DNA from 2 places in the Roseateles sp. GW821-FHT09H11 genome. Region 1 is predicted to be linked to the other one. Evidence: riboswitches for the same ligand, from Rfam matches in the RefSeq annotation. Region 1 holds a riboswitch; the other holds the start of a gene.

Region 1 (3,397 bases):
CACGCCAGCCCGGCTTCGCGGTTCTGCGCGCGCTCGGGGCGGAGTGCCTCCACGCCGGCCTTGGTCGTGTCGGGACCGTAGACGCTGCCGCGCTGATAGAGCGTGGGGGCCCGGAACGCATTGCCGGCCGAGGCCGTCACGCGCCAGCCGCCGCCGATCTTGAAGCCCGCCGCCAGGCTGCCGGTGTCGATGCCGCCGAATTCGCTGTCGTCGTCATGCCGGCCGTGCGCCTGCAGGCTGAAGGCGCCGAGCGTGCCGAGGTAGCTCAGGCCGAGCGCGTTCTGGTCGCGGTCGCCCTTGCCGCCGCCGACGAGGTCGGTGTTGACCAGGCGATCTTCGCGACGCTCCAGCAGGGCGTTGAGCTGATGTTGCTCGTTGATCCGGTAGAAGCCCTGCAGCGAGGCGCTGCGGATGCGCGTCTTCGTCAGGTAGGGCGAGCTCGGCTTGGTCTCGTAGTTCTCTTCGGACTGACCCGCCGACAGCTGGGTCGACAGCGCGGAGGACCAGGTGGAGTTCAGGCTCAGCTTGCCCGCCAGCGTCTCGGTGATGCCGCGGTCGTCGGCGTTCTTGCCGGCGTCGTAGCCGGCGTTGGTGCGGCTCTTCAAGCCGATGAACTCGAGGCGCTGGCCGTCGGCCACGCGACCGCCCAGGCGCAGGCTGCCGCTGTAGTTGCGCCAGCCGTCGGCGTCGGGGTTGTAGCTCCGGGCCGCCGTGTTCAGGTAGGCGTTGAAGCCGGTGCCGCGATCCAGCGCGAGCGAGCCGGCGTAGTCGAAGTCCGCCGTGCCGCCGCTGATGCCGACGTCGGCCTTCACCTGGCCGAGGTTGCCGCCGCCGAGGCCGAGGTCCAGCTGCGTGCGGCCCGCTCCCCGGCGCGTGAAGATCTGCACCACGCCGCCGATGGCGTCGGAGCCGTACAGCGCGCTGGCCGGGCCCTTGAGGACCTCGATGCGCTCGATCTGCGAGACCGGCAGGTTCTGCCAGCTGGCGCCGCCGGAGGATTGGCCGTCCACGCGCACGCCGTCGATCAGGACCACGGTGTGCCGGGTCTCGGCGCCGCGCACGAAGACGGAGGTCGAATTGCCCGGCCCGCCGTTGCTGGTCATCTGCAGGCCGGCGACGTTGCGCAGCAGCGCGGCGATGTTGCCGAAGCCCTGGCGCTCGATGGTGTCGCGGTTGATGACGGTCAGGTCGGCCGCGACGTCGGACAGCTTCATCGGGCTGCGCGTGCCGGTGACGGTGACGTCGTCGAGCCGGCTCGAAGGGCTGACGGTGGGGGAGGCCGCGGGGGAAGCGGAGGAGGGGGCGGACTGCGCGGCCGCGGCCGCGGCCGTGGAGAACGCCGCGAGCGCCGGGAGCGCCGGGAGCGCCAGGAGCGTCGACAGGGCGAGCGCCATCGGGGTGAGGGCAGGCAGCGAGCGGGCACCAGCGCGCGCGCGCGAAACGAACGGAAGCATGAGGAACGGACCAACGACGGAGTTCAGACGCCTGCTCACCCGCAGGGCCTCTGAGAAACGGCGTCGCCGGCTCGTCGTCGGGTCGTCCTTGTGAAAGCTCACGAAGGACGCGTCGCGCGATCGGCTGGAGACGCCACCTGTTGGCCGGTATCCGGGCTGGTGGCCGCTGCCTGTGTCCTTCCCAGCGCAGAGGCGCCAGTGGACGTGGGGACAGGCAGTGCCGGCTGCCGCCCGGTGTTCCCTCTTCAGGATCCCGGGCGCGCGACCGGCGGCCACTTACCGTTGCGGGGACAGCTCAGGTTGGTTCGCGCATCGGGGATGCGACCACTTCCTGATTCCCGTTTAACTGCACGGACGCAATGTCCGCACGAGCACCAACGGCGCGCATTCTAGCGAGCTGCGGGCGTCGTGGTGCTGTCGCTCGTCGTGGGCTTGGGCTGCAGCGCGCCATCCGGTGACTTCGGCACCTTGGGCTTCTTCTTCGGCGGCTTCTTCGGATCCTTGGGCTTGGGCTTCTTCGGATCCGCGGGTTTCGCCGGCTTCGCGGCGCGCTGTCCCGGCAGGCGGCCGTCGATGCCGGCGGCCTTGGGCGGCGCCTTCGCCGACTGGCGTTCGCGCTCACGCTCGCGCGCGGCCAGGTCGCGCGTCTCGGCGGCCGTGCGCTTGCGCGCGGCGTCGGCCTCCTTGGGATCGACCGGGTCCTTCGGGACCTCGGCCTTGCGGCCCTGTCCTTCGGGGCAGGGGCTGTCGCGCAAGTCCTGACCCTCCGGGCCGCAGCGGTAGAAGCCGAAGGTCCGCTCCTGCTGCGGGGGCGCCTTGGGCACGTCCTGCGCGTTCGCCGCGCCAAGCATGAGGACCAGAACAGCAGTCGTCAGGATCAGGGCGGCGCGCGCGGGCATGTCAGTCTCCGGGGATAGGGGGTGGGGCAGGGGGAACTGCCGGGGAAGGCACAGGACCAGGGGCAGGGATTGCAGCGGCTGCCATGGCTGCGGCCGTCGAGGCCGCGGTCACCACCGTGCCGGCAACCGGGGCGCCAGCCGTCGGCGCGGCGCCTGCGGCACCGGGCTTGGGCGGCAGGGTCGTCGGCAGATTGGCGGGCAGATTGGCAGGTCTGGGCGGCTTGGGCCGGGGCGGCTTGGCATGCAGCAGCGCCACGGCCTTGGCCATGTCGCCGCCCGTCATCAGCTTGAAGGCCTCGAGCGACTTGCCGATGCAGTCCTCGACCGCCTGGCGCTCGGCCACCGGCGGCTTGCGCAGCACGTAGCCGGCGACCTCGCCCTTGTGGCCCGGATGGCCGATGCCCAGGCGCAGGCGCCAGAAGTCGCCGCTGCCCAGCTGGGCCTGCATGTCCTTCAGCCCGTTGTGGCCAGCGTTGCCGCCGCCCTGCTTGAGCTTGAGTTCTCCGGGCGCGATCTCGAGCTCGTCGTGGATCGCCAGGATCTCCTCCGGCGCGATCTTGAAGAAGCGCGCCAGCGCCGCCACCGACTTGCCCGAGAGATTCATGTAGGTCATCGGCTGCAGCAGCCAGATCGGACCGGAGGCGCCCGGTGCATCGTTCACGCGCGCGACCAGGCCGAAGTACTTGGTGTCCAGCTGCGGCGTGACCTTCAGGCCGCGCGCCAGCGCATCGATCCACCAGAACCCGGCGTTGTGGCGGGTGTCCTCGTATTCAGGGCCGGGATTGCCCAGGCCGACAAAGAGACGAATCATGGGGCGCGATTATCAGTGTCGAGCTCAAAAGCAGAAGGCCCCGCGAGCGGGGCCTTCTTTGGAGGGAAGCCACCCTGAAGGGGGCCTCCCGGCAACGAACGCAGACCTCGTCAGGCCAGCGTCCGGAGAGGAAGAAATTACTTCTTCTTCTTTTTCTTGTCGTCGGCCGGGGCAGCTGCCACGACGATGACTTCTTCCGCCGCGGCCGGGACCGGGGTCGCGACCACCGGGTT
Region 2 (3,397 bases), on a different contig from region 1:
GGTCGCGCCGAACTGGCCCGTGTAGCCGGCGATGTAGGCGTTGTTGTTGCGCTTGAGCGCATCCGTCACGACGCCTTCGGCCTTCTCCGACAGATGCTCGTAGGCGAGCAGCAATTGCTGGTCCGGCGCCAGGCGCAGGGCGTTCTGCCAGGTGGCCTGATCACGGGTCGTCTTGAACGGCACGGGATCCGGCGCGCCGGAGCGCGAGTCGTCGATGCCGTGCGTCGCCAGCACGGTCGTCGTCCAGATCGGCGACAGCGTGCCGCGGTAATCGGCACTGACCACGCGGGTCGTCAGCCGGTTGCGGAAGTCCGGCGACGCATCCGGCAGGAAGTCCGGCGGATTGAAATTGGCGCTGTCGTACTGCGCGTTGAGCTTGTTCTGCGAGGCACTGACGCCGATGCGATGCCCCTCGGCCGGCGTGAAGCCCAGCCGCGCCGTGGCCGACGTGCGGCGGAAGCCGTCGCGGTCGGGGTTGTAGTAGCCGTTGATGTCGTTCGGGCGGATCGACGACACGCCGTCGCTGGTCTCGCGACCGATGCTGGCCGCGTAGTCGAAGCCGGCCTGCGCGCCGCTGAGCGCGAAGTCCGCCTTGCGCGAGTCGTACTCGCCGACGGCGACGCCGGCGGTGATGTTCAGCGGGCCTTGACCCCGCTTCGTGAAGATCTGGATCACGCCGCCGACCGCGTCCGAGCCGTACAGGCCCGAGGCGGGACCGCGCAGCACCTCGATGCGCTCGATCTGGTCGAGGCTCATCGACTCGAAGGCCGCCTGGCCCAGCGTCGCGGAGCCGACGCGCAGACCATCGATCATCACGATGGTGCTGTTGGTGTTGGTGCCGCGCAGCAGGTAGCCGGCGGTCTGTCCGGGACCGCCGTTCTGCAGGACCTGCAGGCCGGCGTAGCGGCGCAGGACCTCTTCGACGCTGGCGGCGCCGCTGTCGCGCAGGGTGTCGCGGTCGATCAGGACGACGTCGGCCACGCTCTTGCTCAGCGCCTGCGGCTCGCGGGTGCCGATGACGACGACGGGATCGAGCGAAGACTGCGCGAAGGCGCCCGTCGAGACGATGGACAGGGCGGGCAGGGCGACCAGCGCGGTCGCGGAAGCACGGGCGACGGCGCGCAACGCGGCGCGGGGAGAAGAGGCTTGCATGTCGGAATCGGATGAGCAGCGGCAGACGGCCGCTTCCCCGCGGCCGCATGCGGAATGGACGCACCATCCCCCTGGAGGGACGGCGACGATCCGCCTGTTGGCCGGTATCCGGGCTGTCGGAAGAATGAACCCGTGTTGCCTTCCCGGACGACCGTCCAGTGGTTTTCAGACACGAGCCGCGCGCTCTCAGCTTTCAGAAGAGGCGCGCCTTCCGCTTACCGTTGCGGGGGCAGCTCAGGTTGGGGCCACGACCGCGCGGGTGCGGCCCCTCCTGATTCCCGTTGAACTGCGCCGGCAGGGAGCCGGGCGCGAGCACCAACGGGCGGCATCATAGCGGGAGGGGCGGAGGGCGCTGCGCTCCCTGAACTGCGGGAGGGCTGGAGCGGGCACTCCTGCGTGAGGCCTGGCGCGGGCACTCCACGACGCGAGGGGCATCCCTCCGGGAACCCCTCGCATCATTCCGGCCCCACCAGCGCTCGCTGTCCGCGGGCCTGGTCCTTACATGAACAGGTGTTCGCCGGCGTTTTCTCCGCCGAGGACCACGTAGTTCACCTTGCGCAGGTCGCCGAGGCTGCGGCCGCCGGCGTAGGAGATGGAGCTCTGCAGGTCCTCCTCCATCTCGCGCAGCGTGTCGGCGAGGTGGCCCTTCACGGGCTCGAGGATGCGCTTGCCCTCGACGTGCTTGTACTCGCCCTTGTTGAAGTCGGACGCGGAGCCGTAGTACTCCTTGTAGCGCTTGCCGTCGACCTCGACGGTGTTGCCCGGCGATTCCTCGTGACCCGCGAAGAGCGAGCCGATCATCACCATCGCGGCACCGAAACGCACGCTCTTGGCGATGTCGCCGTGATGGCGGATGCCGCCGTCGGCAATGATCGGCTTCGTCGCGACGCGGGCACACCACTTCAACGCCGAAAGCTGCCAGCCGCCGGTGCCGAAACCGGTCTTCAAGCGCGTGATGCAGACCTTGCCCGGACCGATGCCGACCTTGGTCGCGTCGGCGCCCCAGTTCTCGAGGTCGATGACGCCCTCGGGCGTGCCGACGTTGCCGGCGATGACGAAAGTGTCGGGCAGCTTGTGCTTGATGTGACCGATCATGCGCTGCACGGCATCGGCGTGGCCGTGGGCGATGTCGATGGTGATGTAGTCGGCGCCGAGACCCTCGGCGCCCAGGCGGTCGATGAGGGCGTAATCCGCCTCCTTGACGCCGGCGCTGAGCGAGACCAGCAGGCCCTTGTCGCGCATCGTGCGGGCGAAGGCGATCGCATCGAGGTCGAAGCGGTGCATCACGTAGAAGTAGCCGTTGGCGGCCAGCCATTCGGTGATGGACTCGTCGACGACCGTCTTCATGTTCGCAGGCACCGCCGGCAGCTTGAAGCGGCGGGGGCCGAACTCGACGGAGGTGTCGCACTCGCTGCGGCTGTTCACGCGGCACTTGCGCGGCAGCAGCAGGATGTTGTCGTAGTCAAAGATTTCCATGGTCCAAAGTCGCAAAGTCGGGCTGCGTTGATGCAGTGCACGCCCTGGGCTGCGAGCGCTTGACTTGGGACCCGGCCAAAAAAAACCGAGTCCCAAAATTTGGGCCCGGTGACCCATTCTACGCGTGCTGCGGGAAGTCCGCGCCGCGCTGCGGTGCAGCATGCATCGATCGGGGGCTTTTGGGCGCAGTTCGCTAAACTTCGCCCCCTTGGCCCTGCAACGGGCGACATCAGAAGACAAGCCACATGCATTCCGTCGTCATCAGCGGCACCGGTCTCTACCAGCCCCCGCACGTCATCACCAACGCCGAGCTGGTGGACTCGTTCAACCGCTACGTGGACCTGCAGAACGCCGAGCACGCCGAGGCCATCGCCGCCGGCACGCGCGAGGCGCTGGTGCACTCGAACGTGGAGTTCATCGAGAAGGCCTCGGGCATCAAGCAGCGCTACGTGATCGAGAAGGAAGGCGTGCTGGACCCGACGCGCATGTACCCGCGCTTCGAGGAACGGGCGGACGACCAGCTGTCGCTGATGGCGGAGATCGCGGTCGACGCGTCGCGCAAGGCGCTGGCGGCGGCGGGCAGGAAGCCCGAGGACGTGGACGCGGTGTTCTGCTCGGCGGCGAACATGCAGCGCGCCTATCCGGCGATGGCGGTGGAGATCCAGCAGGCGCTGGGCGCGGGCGGCTACGGTTTCGACATGAACGTGGCGTGCTCGTCGGCGACCTTCGCGCTGGAGCAGGCGTACAACGCGGTGCGCTCGGGCGCGTC

The links. Region 1 has a riboswitch for cobalamin ahead of AC07PR_RS16980 (TonB-dependent receptor domain-containing protein). Riboswitches for the same ligand answer to the same signal wherever they lie in the genome.
Region 2: another riboswitch for cobalamin. It lies ahead of AC07PR_RS09375 (TonB-dependent receptor domain-containing protein); the one in region 1 lies ahead of AC07PR_RS16980 (TonB-dependent receptor domain-containing protein).

What each region holds. Positions count from the first base shown of each region.
Region 1 covers NZ_JBWKOA010000005.1:15,218-18,614, reverse strand. The annotation lists gene AC07PR_RS16980 (TonB-dependent receptor domain-containing protein) at 1-1,454, opposite strand, end outside; cobalamin riboswitch at 1,580-1,848, opposite strand; gene AC07PR_RS16975 (hypothetical protein) at 1,844-2,353, opposite strand; partial or broken gene pth (aminoacyl-tRNA hydrolase) at 2,559-3,164, opposite strand; gene AC07PR_RS16965 (50S ribosomal protein L25/general stress protein Ctc) at 3,302-3,397, opposite strand, start outside.
Region 2 covers NZ_JBWKOA010000002.1:507,128-510,524, forward strand. The annotation lists gene AC07PR_RS09375 (TonB-dependent receptor domain-containing protein) at 1-1,152, opposite strand, end outside; cobalamin riboswitch at 1,235-1,487, opposite strand; gene AC07PR_RS09380 (GMP reductase) at 1,651-2,628, opposite strand; gene AC07PR_RS09385 (beta-ketoacyl-ACP synthase III) at 2,874-3,397, shown strand, end outside.